DNA from 2 places in the Leptospira yasudae genome. Region 1 is predicted to be linked to the other one. Evidence: riboswitches for the same ligand, from Rfam matches in the RefSeq annotation. Region 1 holds a riboswitch; the other holds the start of a gene.
What was found. A riboswitch is a leader RNA that binds a small molecule or an ion and turns the genes downstream of it on or off. The one in region 1 is predicted to bind cobalamin.
Positions count from the first base shown of each region.

Region 2: linked by a shared signal. The riboswitch ahead of DLM76_RS17010 (CbtB domain-containing protein) and the one ahead of DLM76_RS09735 (TonB-dependent receptor plug domain-containing protein) in region 1 are both predicted to bind cobalamin.

Region 1 covers NZ_QHCU01000003.1:212,069-219,540, reverse strand. Annotated here, with positions in the region: gene DLM76_RS09750 (LBF_2127 family putative lipoprotein) at 153-767, opposite strand; gene DLM76_RS09745 (ankyrin repeat domain-containing protein) at 806-1,462, opposite strand; gene DLM76_RS09740 (YncE family protein) at 1,524-2,687, opposite strand; gene DLM76_RS09735 (TonB-dependent receptor plug domain-containing protein) at 2,689-4,839, opposite strand; cobalamin riboswitch at 4,944-5,120, opposite strand; gene DLM76_RS09730 (CapA family protein) at 5,274-6,320, opposite strand; gene DLM76_RS09725 (class I SAM-dependent methyltransferase) at 6,408-7,274, shown strand; gene DLM76_RS09720 (sensor histidine kinase) at 7,445-7,472, shown strand, end outside.
Region 2 covers NZ_QHCU01000006.1:138,537-146,008, forward strand. Annotated here, with positions in the region: gene DLM76_RS16995 (DUF8512 domain-containing protein) at 107-574, shown strand; gene DLM76_RS17000 (DUF8509 domain-containing protein) at 580-2,709, opposite strand; cobalamin riboswitch at 3,026-3,207, shown strand; gene DLM76_RS17010 (CbtB domain-containing protein) at 3,348-3,533, shown strand; gene DLM76_RS17015 (CbtA family protein) at 3,536-4,345, shown strand; gene DLM76_RS17020 (CbiX/SirB N-terminal domain-containing protein) at 4,350-5,537, shown strand; gene DLM76_RS17025 (DUF3209 family protein) at 5,552-5,926, shown strand; gene DLM76_RS17030 (FAD-dependent oxidoreductase) at 5,931-6,680, shown strand; gene DLM76_RS17035 (cobalt-precorrin-5B (C(1))-methyltransferase) at 6,693-7,472, shown strand, end outside.

The sequences.
Region 1 (7,472 bases):
AAACGATACAATCGCGTTCGTCTTCCTGTTTTCAAACTGCACCGCCTTCATCTGTCTTCTCGCGTGCAGAAAATAGGCTGCACATTCGTCCGAATCGTTCGTGGGATTTTCCGGAACCGAAACGCAAAACGTCGAGAACAAAAGGGAGAAGATTACAGATTTGAGGAAATTTCTTTTACACATCTGCTGATCGCTTTTAGATTTGCCGTTTCGATCATTTCCTCGAAGTCGGTGGTCCGATACATTCCATAAACGTAAAGTGTCAAAGAATCTTTCTCAAGGATGGAACCGGTTTTGACAACCTGATCCGCTTTCAAAAGAGTGTAGTCGATTCTTACCTCGTATTCACCGGTTCGAACCTGCGCAGGCCAAAGACCTACGAACGGATAAATGCTCGGCCAAGTCCACCAGTAATTGTAATCGTCGGAGTATTTGGGTGTAACCTCTACATCCAGCACGTAGGAGCCGTTCTTAAAAGAGATCGCTTCGTTCAAATCCAAGACTTCGTAAAAAACGCGATTCTGTTTTAAGATGGTCTTGAAGGTATACTTCCACGCACCGCTTAGATTATAACTTTCGGCCGATATTACGTCGAATTTTCCGATATAAGAAGTCTCTTTTGATTTGGCTAAGTTGATCGCGCTGAAATCGCGAGGCTGCGGTAATTGTTTTAGATCGATCTTGCAATCGGATAAAAATAGAAATGCGAGCGATACTACGCCGATACAAACGATCATTTTGAAAACGGCAGCGTTTTTGTTTTTCATTCTTTAATTTTTTTAATGGCGATCGGATCGCAGATTTATCAGACTTCCAAAAGCTTCGCTTCCGCGGAGTTTCCTCTTTCTAAAGCGATCGCTTGCGGAGTTTGATCTTCCGAACTTCGTTTGGATTTGTCCGCACCTTTTTTTAAAAGAAGCTGAATGATTTCGAGGCTCCCCGGACGGCTCGCTGCTACGTGTAACGGAGTGATGCTGCCCGGATTTTGAAGCGCGTTCGCATCGGCTCCTTTTTCCAGAAGAAGTTCGACGATCGCTTTTTTTCCGGTTGCGACCGCGGAATGAAGCGCCGTGTTTCCGAAGGACAATTTACTTTTAGAGGTGAGGCCCAGATCGGCGCCGGAGGAAATTAGAAATTTTGCAACTTCCAGATGACCGAAGTAAGCCGCGAGATGAAGCGCGGACCAACCGTCCTTGGAAAACGAATTGATCGAATCTGCAGAACTCGAAACGATCTTTTTGACTTCCTCCAAATCGCCGAGCGCCGCGGCTTCGAACAGATTCCGCTCCGGATGAATCTCGTAAATCTCTTTAGAAATATCTAATTTTCCATAATAGAGTGAAAATAATACAGGAGTGATTCCTTCTTCCGTTACACTTTGGAACAGACTCGGATCTCTTTTTAAAAGACCGATAACCTTCGCCTTGAGTCCGCTCGCGATTGCCTGAAAGATTTCCTGCATAACACACCGTCGCTTTTTTGTGAGAGGATTAAATCCCGTTTTCGGAAAAAATTCAAGAGAATTATTTCAATTCGATAATATCGTACGGCTGCAGATCGACCGAGATCGGATTCGGGGTCAAGAGTGCGTTTCCTCGTTCCGTGTCGAACATCGTCACGCCCGGTTTCTGAAACTGGGTATTCCCCACGTATAAAATCTTATCGGATGCGAGAAGAATGCTCGAAAGACTCGCATCGTAGCTCGACGGAATGGTGAGAAGCGTGGCAAGTTTTTCCCCCGTGGCCGGATTAAATACCTGAAGCGTTTTCGTAAAACCCGAATCCAGCACGGAAGCGTATCCGATCGAATCCGATTTCACCTGAACGGTAAGGATGTCGCCGCCCGCGACGGCTTCGGAATAAAGCAAACGGGAAACGAAACTCCGCGTCGACAAACGAAACGCGCTCACGCCGCCGTCGATCTGACTCAAGAAACCCATTCTCCCCGGAGTCGCGATCACAAGATGAGGTTCTCCGAAAAGATCTACGAGCTGCGGTTTATTGGCGGGATTGGAACTGGGAAACGTATAAACGCCCAGGACCGAATCCGTCGCGATGCTGATCTCGACCAAAAGAGAAGTCGTGTTCGGCGGAAAATAACCGGAAGGATCGTTGCGATCCAATCTTTGAATGCAGACAAAGAGAGAATCGCCCACGATTTTCATTCCGTTCATTTCGGGAATCCCGTCGGGAGCGCCTCCTGTGGAAAACGTTTCCGCGTAACCTCCGAGATCGATCGAACCCGTGACGGTCAAATACGTCGGGTCGACGATCAAAAGACGATTGGAACCGTAAAGGCTCACGTATGCTTTGGAAGCGCTCGCAAATTCCATGTCGACCGGATTGACTTTCAAACCGAGGGAAAGCTCCGCGATCGTCGCAAAACCGTAGTTAGGTTCCAAAACCTGAATGCTGTCCCGGTTGAGTCGGTTTAAAACGAAAACTCTTCCGATTCCAAAACGAGCCACGGCGTCCGAATGAATCGGAGTCAAACCGGGATATGAGTACAACAAAGAGGGATTTACGACCTTAAAACGCCCACCCCCTCCGAAATCGGTCGTAACGACTCCGATATTGCCGGGAGAATTCAGCGTCAAAAGAAGACTCAAAAAAGAAGGCCTTTCAATATCCCTGCAAAACACATTCAAAAAAAAGAATACAATTAAAATCTTAAGTTTTGAATTCATCTCAAAACCTCATACTCAGAGTCGCATACCAGCTTCTCCCCGGAAGAGGATAACCGATCAGATCCGAGATTCTTTTGTCCGTAAAATTCTTCACCTCGAAGGTGAGAAGGAATTCCTTTGCGGGAGCCGATTCCTTTACGTTTCCGAGAGAATCCTTTACGGGTTCTCCGGGCTCCGAAAATAAAACCCATGTGAAAAAATAATTCCAGATTTGTCTCGCGGGAATGTAGTTCACGTATTCGTTCGTTCTATCCCGAAACACCGCTCCTATATACAACAATTCGATCCCCGTTTCCAATTTCTTACCCTTCCAAGAGAACGTGCTGGAAAATTCGTGTCTCGGTCTCAAAGGAAGAATCTTTCCGTGCAGATACGGGGACGAAGAAGCGTTGACCGCATCCTGATACGTATAATTGAACAGGAACTTAAAACCGTATTTCCAATCCTCTCGATGGGAGAATTCGACGCCTCGAATTCTCGCGGAGTCCACGTTTTCGGGACGAAGGGTAAACTGAGAATTGGGAAGAAACAGGATCATATCCTTGATGTCTTTGGAAAAATACGAAACGCTCGATTTCGTTTTTAAGAAAGAATGATCGGTTTTGAATACGAAACCGGCGTCTCCGTTTCCGCTTTGTTCCGGTTTCAGATTCGGATTTGCGATGACGGTTCCTTGTTCGCCGAACATTTCCAAAAAGGAAGGAATTCTATATTGTTTGGAAACGTTCGCCTGAAACTGAACGTCCCAATTCTCCCGTTCGAACAACTTCCAAACAAAACCGAATTTAGGATTCGTGAATCCCGTCTTTTTTTGATCGCTTGCGAGAGGATTCTCCCTTCGATACCAAGGTTCTTCCGATGGAAAGCGGTCTTTGTATTGATCCCAAGTCACGGAGGGAATCAACAAAACCTTCGCTTCAAAAAGTCGGATCTCGTCCTCCAATCGAAAGGAAGAATACGTTCTTTCCTTCAACGGTTCGACGCGGCCGACGATGTTGGAAGGAGTCAGACGTTCCCGGTCGAAGGTTTCCTTTTCCAAAGAAGCGAAACCGCGTATGATCTGATAATAATCGGTAAGATACAGGGTCGGCATCACTTGAACGCCCATCTGACGGATCTCCGCTCTTGAGTTCGGCACTCCTTTGGAAAACTCGGAAGCGGGATCGAACAAATCGTCCTTGGCCGCGGTATAAAAGCTTCTCGTTTCCAATCGAAACGAATCGATCAGCAATCCTTTCGTATCCGTCGCGAACGAACCCGTATATCGATCGTATTTCCGATGGACCTGATTGGTCTGATTCGAGCCTGGTCCGGGTAAACCGTGAATTCTATGATTGAAGTCGTTTAATAATTTCAGTTCCGTTTTGCCGATCCGGTATTTGAGGGTTCCGAAAAGAGCGGCCCGTTCGAACGAAGCGTTCCTTCTTCTGTCAACGGTATCGTCTAACGTGTTTAAAACGACCGTACCGTGATCGTTTTTAAAGGAGAAGTTCTGATCCGATTTTTCGCCGAGCGCCAAAAAACTCGCTCCGACACCGTTGTAAGTTCCCGTGTGAGATACGCTCGCCTTTCCCGTGTTAAACGAACCTCCCCCGATGTTGATTCGAGTGCGCGGTTTGCCCGTATCCTTTCTCGTAACGAGGTTGACCGAACCTCCGATCGCCGAACCCGAAAATCCGATCGGGTTTCCCGAGCGATAGACCTCCACGCTTTCCAAACTGTCAAAGGGCAAATCCGCGAGATTGACTTCTCCGCCTTGGGAATTATTGATCGGAATTCCGTCCAAATAAATCCGGGATTGGTTCGGATTGGTTCCTCGGATCGAAAGAGTGGAATACGAACCCAACCCCCCGAACGAACGAACGCGCAGACCGGCCTCGCGTTCCAAAACCTCGGGCAAAGAAGTATAACGCGCCGAGGTTTCGTCTAGTTTGATCGCGGATTGAAATCCGCTCGGGTTGGACCTGAAATTTTGGGAACCGGAATCGGGAATCTTTCCGACCACTTGAACGGTTTCGGCTTTTTGAACGGAATCCGTTTTTGGCGCGGAGGGAGAATTCGAATTCTGTTGAGAATAAACGTTCGAAACGCCGAAAAATAAAAACAGGATTATAGAATATTCTAAAATTCGAATGTAATTATTCTGTCCCATTTTTCGCCCGGGAATGAAGGGAAAGAAAAACCGGAAAATCCGAGCGGGGTTTCGAGTAAACGAAAGCCTATTTTTCAAACCCGACCTTAACTCCCGAAAGTCCCATCAGTTTGTTCGGCTTGTTAGGTCTTCTGGCTTTCGCCGATTTCGCATCCTTCCCGCGTCATAACGCAGTGGTTTTATTGCAAAATCTCTAAAGGCGATTACAGCTGCGGGTTCAGCTCCGGATTTAAACCGGATTCCCTTCCTCTTGGAGGATGAACAAGCTTCCGTTCCAAGATTTCCGGGCTATACTCCGCGAGCAAGAGAATTCTAAACGAAGAATCCGAGAACGCAAAAGTTTGCGTTTTCGGATAAACTTCGAAAGAAAAAACGGGACTTTTTGAAAAGGCATTGCCGATCAAAAAACGGCCCGATCGGCATTCGAAAAAGCTTCAAGCCCCCGGAAGAATCGTTCCGTCTTCGGAAATCTTCGGCCCCTTGCCGGGGAAATCTTCCTTGGTGAGCTTTTTCATCAGATCGATGGTTTTCTTTTCGGGATCGTATTCCGGAATCGAAGCGGAGTCCAACTGCAACGGAATGATCTTTCCTTTTACGAACTTGCCTTGAGCGTCCACTTCCGCTTCCAACACGAGAGAATAACCAACGATTCCTCTGGACGACAAAGCGCGGTATCCCATAAAGTTTCCGAGAGAATACGCGATCAGTCTTCCTTTATACAACTCCATCGCGCGCACTAAGTGAGGACCGTGACCGATCACGAGATCCGCGCCCGCGTCGATGAGAGAATGACTGAACTCGACTAAGTTTCCTCTGTATTCTCCGTAAAAACGTTCCATCTGATTTTTAACGTGAAGAGCCGGACCGCCCTCCGCGCCTCCGTGAAAGGAGATGAACACGAGCTGCGCTTTTTTCTTCGCTTCTTTGACGAGTTCCACTCCCTCTTCGATTTCGTTTACGTTGTTATGCGACTTCAAATGGGAGAATCCGATCCACGCGATGGAGACGTTTTTCACGTTCATATACGTGATCATTCCCTTCTTACCCGTATAACGGATTCCCGCGTCGGAAAGATTTTTCTGAGTGTCGTCGAAACCCTGCTGGTGAAAATCCAAGGAATGATTATTAGCAATGCTTAAAATATCAAAACCCACGTCCTTCAAAACCTTCGCGTAGGAAGGAGGCGTTCTGAAGGCGAAGATCATTCTTCTCGAAGTGTCCTTGGACGTGTTCGGATAGTTGGTCAACGTGCTTTCGAAATTTCCGAAAAGAATGTCCGCGCCTTTCAGATAATTCTCCACTTTGCCGAATAAGAACGATCTCGGATCTTGGATATTCAACGGCTCTGGAAAATTCGTACCGGGAACCATGTCTCCCACGGCTTTGATTTTGATCGTCGTGTTCGCCTGTGGATCGGCGGAAAGAACGGATGAAAAAAGAAATAAAACGGATACGACGGAAAGAAATACGGACTGTTTCATGTCCTTTCATCAGTTTCAAGACGAAGATCCTCGTAAAGCAGAATTTCTATCAAAGGAATCGCGCTTCTTCCCGATACGATATATAGAATGGAACGCATCCCCTGCAATACCTGCGGCTCTTTCGAGTTCAAACCGTTATTCTCCAAATCCAATCATAAGAACGAACTCTTTCACATCGTACAGTGCAAACGTTGCGCTCTCGTTCAAGTAAGCCCTCAGCCTTCTCCCGAAGAAGTCGCGTCCTACTATTCGGAAGAATATTTTTTAAAACGAAGCGACCGAGGATATGATAACTATTTTTCGGACGGAATCCGAAGCGAGATCTCGCGCGTATTCGGACTCAATCTGAAGGACTTGGACTTCGAGTCCTGGGAAGAATCCTTGTCCGAACCGAAACGTTCTCTCGACGTCGGCTGCGCGGCCGGTTATTTCGTGGATTACATGCAGCAAAGAGGATGGGATTCGCACGGGATGGACATCGCCGAAGCTCCGGTAAAATTCGCACGCGAGAAGCTGAAACTCAAAGTGGAGCGGATGGATTTTTTAGAATGGAAGCCGTCTAACGCGGAACGATTCGACTTAATCACCCTTTGGGCGTCGATCGAACATCTCCACAAACCGAAAGAAACATTAGAAAAGATTCATACACATTTGAAACCGGGAGGAAGAATCATACTTTCCACGTGTCGATGGGGACTTCTCGCCAAACTTCAAGGACCTTCCTGGAGATACTTAAACGTTCCGGAACATCTCTACTATTATTCTCTTCCGGGAATCGTTCGACTCTGCGAATCGATCGGTTTTCAAAAGAAAAAACACGTCACGTACGGAAGCGGATTGACCGCAAAAAAAGACGCGTCCGTATTTTATAAGACCTTAAAGTGGATTGCGGACCCGGGCGTGAAATTTTTCGATCAAGGGGATATGATGGCCCTTTGTTTCGAAAAACGTTAACGGTCGTTCGAGAAACCGGCCGGGACATAAAAAAGGTTCGTTTCCCGGATTTTTTTCGTCGATTACTTCAGAAAATTCTAAAATACCATCTCGCAAAGACAAGACAAGAAATAAATTTCTTGCGGCAAATTCGCCGGTAAATACAATAATTTCTTCGATTGAGGTTCGCTTTGAAGAATACGATTGAAAAGAACGTCG
Region 2 (7,472 bases), on a different contig from region 1:
GAAATGAATGCGGCCGATTTTTGGGCGAATCGAAAAATGTGTTGCAGAAATTCTTTTCTTGCCCCACTCCAATAGGAGAATAAATCGGTTCTAATATCGGGACACCTTGAAAGAAATTATCATCAACCTCCAAGGAGATCTGGACTTTAAATTGGGAGAAGCGCTGCTTTCCAAATTGGAAGATCTCGCGGAAGCTCCTCGCAAAATTCTTTTGGACGCATCGGGACTTCAAACGGCAACGTTAGAGGGAGCTTCCATATTAAACCGACTTCCGGAACGGTTTCCGCAAACCAAGTTCGCGATCTGCTCCGTTCCGGGCGGAATCGAAATTTCTTCCCAACAAGAAAACGAAATCCCCGTATTCGGAGATCGGGAATCGGCAAAAGCCCATCTGACCGCGGAGGACGCAAACGGAGGGGCGTTTACGGAGAATTCTCCCGTCCTGGTGAATTGTCCGAACTGCTTTCATATGCTGAAGATACAGGTTTCCGGAAACTACGCCTGCCCGGCCTGTCATTCCAAGTTTTTCGTAACGAAGGACTGGCGCACTTCTCCGTTCGAAAGATTATTATAATATTCTTACATTTCCTCGAAGAACTTGATGGTTTCCAGAACTTCGACGGGGACGTTTCCCGCTTGAAAGTACGGATTGTATCTTTTTTTGATTCCGGAAACGAGTCTGCGTTTTCTGGCCTCGAAAGAATCCATGGACTCCTTGAGGATCGGATTCTTCTGCAACTCGCCGCGAAGCTGCGGAGAAAACGGAACGTAACGGTTGAGTATGTCCCTCGAAACGCGATTGAGTCTGAGTTTGCCGGAGGATTCGAACAGAATCCAATACGAATAATCGCTAGCGAACAAGTCCTTTAGATTTTTCTTATATTTTACCAGCTGTTGATCGATTCCTTTTTTCGCGTCGGGCGTCAAAGCCGGAGACTTACGGTAATTCTCCAGATACAAATAATATTCCGAAGTCAGCGAAGGAGGGGAAGAATCCTTCCATTTTCTTCCGCGGACGGTTCGTTCGATTTCCCAGCGGAATTCTCCGAGGGTTCTCGTGATCGCAAGAGTCATGTTCTCGTTTAAGATCTGCGGAAATACGAGACGTCCTCTCGACGAAAGTCCCGAAGTGATTTCCTGCCAAAGAACGCCTCTGCTTCCGAACACGGGAAGAATGATACAATCGGGACAGATTTCCTTCATTGCAAGTTCGGGTTTGCCCGGAGTCTGTTCGGGTTCGAAAGAGATCTGTCTGTAAAAAAGATGCTTATCGATTTTATGAACGTGATCGACGACCGCGTTCAGTTTTTCCGGGGTCACCAAGAACGCATCCGTCTCTCCGTACATCTGATCTTCGGAAAGAATCGGATACGCGAGGTTCGGATTGGCGGATACTCCGATCAGACCGTTGAACAATAAATTGCTGAGTTCCCAATCCAATAAATGAAGAAGGTCTTCGATTCCGCTGTCGCCCGCGAATTCGTCCGTTCCGGTTTTACGCAACATCGTCGCGCGCACTTGTTCGTACGATTGCGCCAAGTGATTTCGCGAAGGAATTTTCTTTCCGGAAAGAATGAGACCGAGCCATTCCGGTAAAAAATACACGGCGATCTTATGATTGGAAGGATTTGCATCCTGAGTATAACCGCGGATCTTCTGAAGAGTTCCGTAGAGCTGAACGATTCTTCCCGCCGAAAGAAGATTCTCGTCCATATAAAAGAAGTATAAAAACAGAAGAACCGCTTTCGGAACCGGACCGATGTCCGATCTGTATCTCGCATAACAAGCGGAGTACAGTTGAATGAAGGTTTGAATTTCTTCGGGTTTGTGTTCCTTGCGGACAAGACCGGGATGTTCCTTAAAGGCTTGCACCCTTCGTTGAATCTCGGACGTGGCCGAGTTCCCCATCGCCGCGTAGTTCAAAATCTGCGTTAGACTCCCTTGAAATTCTTCGGGAAGAGCGATATCTTCCTGAGCGCTGACGCCGCCCATTTGAATTCCGCCCCAAGCCCTCGTTTTTTCCGCGTCTTTTTCGGGAGGAGTCTCGACTTGAATTCCCATATCATTTCCGTTTAAACTGAGGATCTTCGCGTCGAAACGAATCCATTCCTTGTCTTCGCCGGAAAACAATACGTGAATCTTATCCCCGGTCGATACGGGAAACGAATGATACAACTTCTTCGTAAAAACTTTCGCGTGAAGAGTTTTCTGAACGGAGTCCGGACCGGGCGGCCCCGAATACAAAAGTCCGGGGAAGGCTTCTTCCCCATCGGTCAAGAATACGACGGGAATCAATTTTCTCGGATGAGGTCCGAGATCGTGAACGAGATGTTGCAATCTTTTGACGATGAGTGCGTCTCTCCAAGCGGGGAGTTCTCCCTGATGTGCGAGAAACGAAGCAAGTTCCGGAAGAAACACTTCCTGAAACCAAGAGTGAGAATCCGAGATCTTTTGAAGAACGGAGATGGATGCGTGATCCACAAAAGAGTGAATTTGAATCACGTCTCTTCCGTTCATGTAGGTCAGCGGAAGTTTTTTGAGAATTTTAGCGCGCAACGCGGCGCGATGTTTGATCGAATTTCGAAAACGTCTTTCTAGATAATATCCGGCAAGCAACAGGAGAGCCACAAAGATAGTTCCGTTGATGACCGGGATCCAAGAAAATTCCGGCCAGACAAGAATGGGGCGGGCTTGCGCTAAAAAAAACATGCGAACTGTATAAGTTTCTTTTTTTCAGGGTCAAGCAGGATTCTTAGAAGCGATTTCAGTATAAGAACCTGTCCCAAAAAAACTCGGCATCTCACTCCTGTGAGTCGCTCGACGGAGAAAGAACCTTGCAGCTTGATCTTTCTGACAAAGTAAATCGGGTTTTTGGGACGCGCCGTAAAGAATTCTGCAAACAAATTCCAAAACTTCGAACCGATCTTATCTTAGATCAAAGAAAAGAGCGTTTCAACTCGAAAAGATTTTTAGATCGATCGAAAAAATCTTCTTTCCAAAAGAATCGATCCGAATGCTGGTGGAATTACAGTCCATTTTCATGGGATTCATCGACGTCCACGTCGGTGGGAAGACGGTTAGAATCCGTCACGGTATCCGCCGCTGTAAGAGGGACGAAAGGCATATTAAGTCACTGGGGCAACCTGGGAAGGCATGCTGAGTAGGAAGATCTCAAGTCAGAATACGACCCTATGAAAATCCTGAAGATACGTTTCGTCCTCGGAAGTAAGGCGATCCGTAACTTAAAAAAGACAATTTCTCATTAACACGCGTTAGATGCTCCTCGGAGAATTTCTACGCTTACATATCGTTCGTCTTGAAGTTTACTCTGCAAGGAGGAGTATTCTATGCGTACCGTTTCTACGTCCGTGGAACGGAACAAGGATCTTTCCGTGTCATTAGATCCGTTCCTGACCGTATCGTTGATTTTTGTTTCTTTGTTCGTGATTTATATCGTCGGCTTGGAACCGATGCCCGAACTGCACGCGTCGTTTCACGATATACGACACGCGACCGGATTTCCCTGTCACTGAAGATGAAAGGAATCCTTTTACAGAGACTCGTCTTAGGATCTAAGGCGGGTTTGATCGCCGGTTTGACGTACGGAATCTTACTTCAATTCCTAGTCGGACCGTTGATCCTCAAGGCCGAAACTTTCGAAACGAAAACGGAGACGACTTCCGCGCATTCGCATTCTCATGGTACCGGAGTCAAAGCGCACCATCATCACGAAACGACCGTTTCAGAAGGGGATTCTTCCGCTCCTTCTGGGAAACGTTTTTTGTGGACTTGGATCGGCTGCCTTCTTTTGGGTCTTGCCTTCGGGATTCTCGCGACCTTAGCGCATTGTATTTTAGAATTTAGGAATATTCTATCTTCTGAATTCTTTTCTGCGTCCTGGAAACCTTCCCTTTTGATCGCCGTTTCCGGATTCCTGATCTTTTTCGGAATTCCATCTTTGGGCCTTCCTCCGCAACTTCCCGGAGTGATCGGCTCGGAAGAAGACTTCGAATCCAGGCAATTCTGGTGGCTGCAATCGGTCGGTTTGTCTTCGATCGGTTTGATTCTTAGCTTGTATTTGCAGATACGCTTTCCGAAAGAGAGAAGCATAGCACTTCTACTTTGCGTTTTGTTATGGATTCTGTTGTTCGGTTTTCTGTTTTGGATTCCGGGAGTTCCTCCGTATTCGACCGAAACGCCCGTCCCGAATTCACTCCGAGTGGAATTCGTTTTCAACAGTATCCTCGCGAACCTCGTTTTTTGGAGCGTGATCGGATTTCTGGTAACGCGTTTCCTAAGAACAAAACAAAACGTTTTTGTCTCAGCGGAAACGGGAAGGGCGTAAAACTATGAACGGTCTTGGAATTCTCATCGTGGGCCATGGAAGCAGAGAAACTTCCTCCAGTGAGGAATTCGAGACCTTTGTGGAAGGATATCGCAGACTTCATCCCGAATCTGAAATCCGAATCGCTTACGTCGAACTCGCGCAGCCGGATCTAAAAACGGCCTTGCGCGAGCTTGCATCCGCCCACACAAAAATTCTCATCGTTCCCTTATTCTTATTCGCGAGCGGACACGTAAAAAACGACATCGCTCTGATCCTTTCGGATCTCAAAGAGGAATTTCCGAACCACAAATGGATCACCGCCTTACCTTTGGGAATTCATTCGAATATCATAAAATTATTATCCATCCGATCTCGCACCTCTGAACACTTTAAGGAAGAATCCGTTTCCAAAACCGCCGTTATCGTCGTGGGCAGAGGGGCTTCGGACGCGGATGCCAACGGAGATTTCTACAAGGCCGTGCGATTTTTCGAAGAAGCGAATTCCTTTCTCTTCGTCAAACCCTGTTTTATCGGAATCACAAAACCGCTGTTACACGAAAGTATAGAAATGGCGGCGAAACTCAGGCCGGAGCGGTTGCTGATTCTCCCGTATTTCCTATTTGATGGAAAACTAATACAAAAGATTTCTCATATAGCCGGGGAATATTCGCAGAGTCATCCTTGGATTCGGATCGAGGTCGCGCCTCATTTCGGACCCGATCCGATCCTGTATCCGATCCTCGATGAAAGAATCTCGCAGGCTCTTTCGGGCAAAGCCGCTCTTCCCTGCGATCACTGCGAATACAGAGTTTCCATTCCGGGTCTCAAGAACAAAGTCGGCGGACTCAATTCTCTTCTTTGGAGCATGAGACATCTCGAGACGCATACGCAAGCGGCGCCGCACGAGTTTCCGCATCGAAATTTAAAAAAACATATCTACGTTTGCGAGAACGTGGATTGCGCGAGCAAGGGAAGCATTTCCCTGATTCATCGTCTCCGTTCCGCGATCAAAAAACACGGAAGACAAACCGACTTTCGCGTATCGAAGAGTTCCTGTTTGGGAAGATGCGGAGAAGGGCCCACAGTGGTCGTTTATCCGGACGGAATCTGGTATCAAAAGGTCGATGAAAACGACGCCGAAGAATTGGTCGCCGAACACCTGTTTAACGACCGTCTCGTGTCGCGACTCGTAGACAATATCATGCAGTAATGGGAGGAAATCAAATGGCATGTCACGAAGTGGCCGCTCTGCGGTTGGGAATGATGAACGTAATCGGAATCAAGGACGAGGCTACGATCCGTCACGAAAGGGCCGAGATCGGCGAAGACGCGTTAGGCGCTCCGGGACCGATTCGTTCTCTTGCGGAAGCCAAGGACTTGGAATCTCTCATCAAATTTTACGAGGCTTCTCTGAGCGATTTGGAGGAGACGATCTCCAAAACCTCCAAAGACGATCCGAAGATGTCGTATTATCGTTCCCTTTTGATTCTTACCAAAAAGGTGGAACTCGAACTGAAGAATTCCCTTTTGTCCTTTCAGAATCTGTTTCGCGATCTGGAAGAGATGCACGACTTCGTTCACGAAATTTATCCGGCATAAATCGATGGCAAATCCTCCGAAAAAAGCGGTCGTCCAAAACGTGATTCGAACCGAAGGTTCGGCGACGATTACCTTCGTTTCCAAAAGCGGGCCTCTTCATTTTTCAGGAGGTCAATACGTGATCTTCAACTGCGGTTTTATCGCGGAAGAAGGAAAGGAAATCAAACGCGCCTATTCGATCTTTTCCTCGGACGATAAACAGGAAGAGTTTCAGATCCGCATCCAGCCGTTAAACGGGGGATTCGCTTCCCGGTATATTCCAAATCTTGCAATCGGTTCCGAACTCGATTTTTCGGGGCCTTGGGGTAAGTTTATCGCAAACCCTTCCTGGCCCAAAGACGGAAGAATTCTTCTCGTAGCGACCGATACGGGAATCACGGCGATCATCAGTATTCTTCAATCCAACCGATGGAAAGACAAGTTCGAACGCACTGCGGTTCTTTGGTTTTTATCTCCCGCCGACGGATTTATTTCCGTGCAGGAAGTTTTGGACCTGCTACCAAACACATTCCATTCTTTGCATATACTTCCGATTTCTCCGATCGGCGATCGCCTACGCGAAGAAGAATGTCTGCGTGCGGTTACGGAAGAATTGGATTCTTCCATTTTCCCGAACAACGCGTTTTTAGCGGGGGATGGGAAATTGATCCGAATGATCCGAGACGTTCTTTTAGTCCGGGGACTTTCGGAAGAGAACGTCGGATTGGAAACGTTCTTCCATTCGATGCGGGAATCGGAAAACGTTCGACCTTGAAGCGACCACTTTATGGCTACGAAAGAATTAAGAGAAGGATTCACTACGGGAGCTTGTTCCGCCGCCGCGGCAAAAGCGGCCACCCGTCTTCTCTTAAAACGGGAACCCGTTTTGGAAATCGAAACGACTTTGCCTAACAAACGTCAGGTGCTATTTCCGGTCAAACGATGCGAACTCGACGGAGAAGTCGCGATCTGCAGCGTGATCAAGGACGCGGGAGACGATCCGGATTGCACGCACGGAGCCGAACTCACGGCGCGAGTTCGCTTAACAAAAGAGAGCAGAATCGTCCTGAAAGGCGGAGACGGAGTCGCGACGGTAACTAAGGCGGGACTCGGTCTCGAAGTGGGTGAGCCCGCGATCAATCCGGTTCCAAGAAAGAACATCAGCGAAATGATCCTCGAAGAACTCGAAGGAAGTTCGTATAACGGCGCCGAGGTGGAGATCAGCGTACCGGGCGGCCAGGAAATGGCGAAGAAGACGATGAACGAACGTCTGGGTTTGATCGGAGGGATTTCCATCTTGGGCACGACCGGAATCGTAAAGCCGTATTCCACCGCCGCGTTCAAGGCAAGCGTGATCCAAGCCGTTCAGATGGCGAAAGAATACGGAATCGATACCGTCGTATTGACGACCGGAGGCAAATCCGAAAAGTTCGCGATGGATCTTTTGCCTTCCTTGAACGAACTCTCCTTTATTCAGGTCGGCGATTTTATCGGAACCGGAATCAAAACCTCGGTCAAGGAATCCATGCGTCACGTCATCATCGTGGGGATGATCGGCAAGTTATCC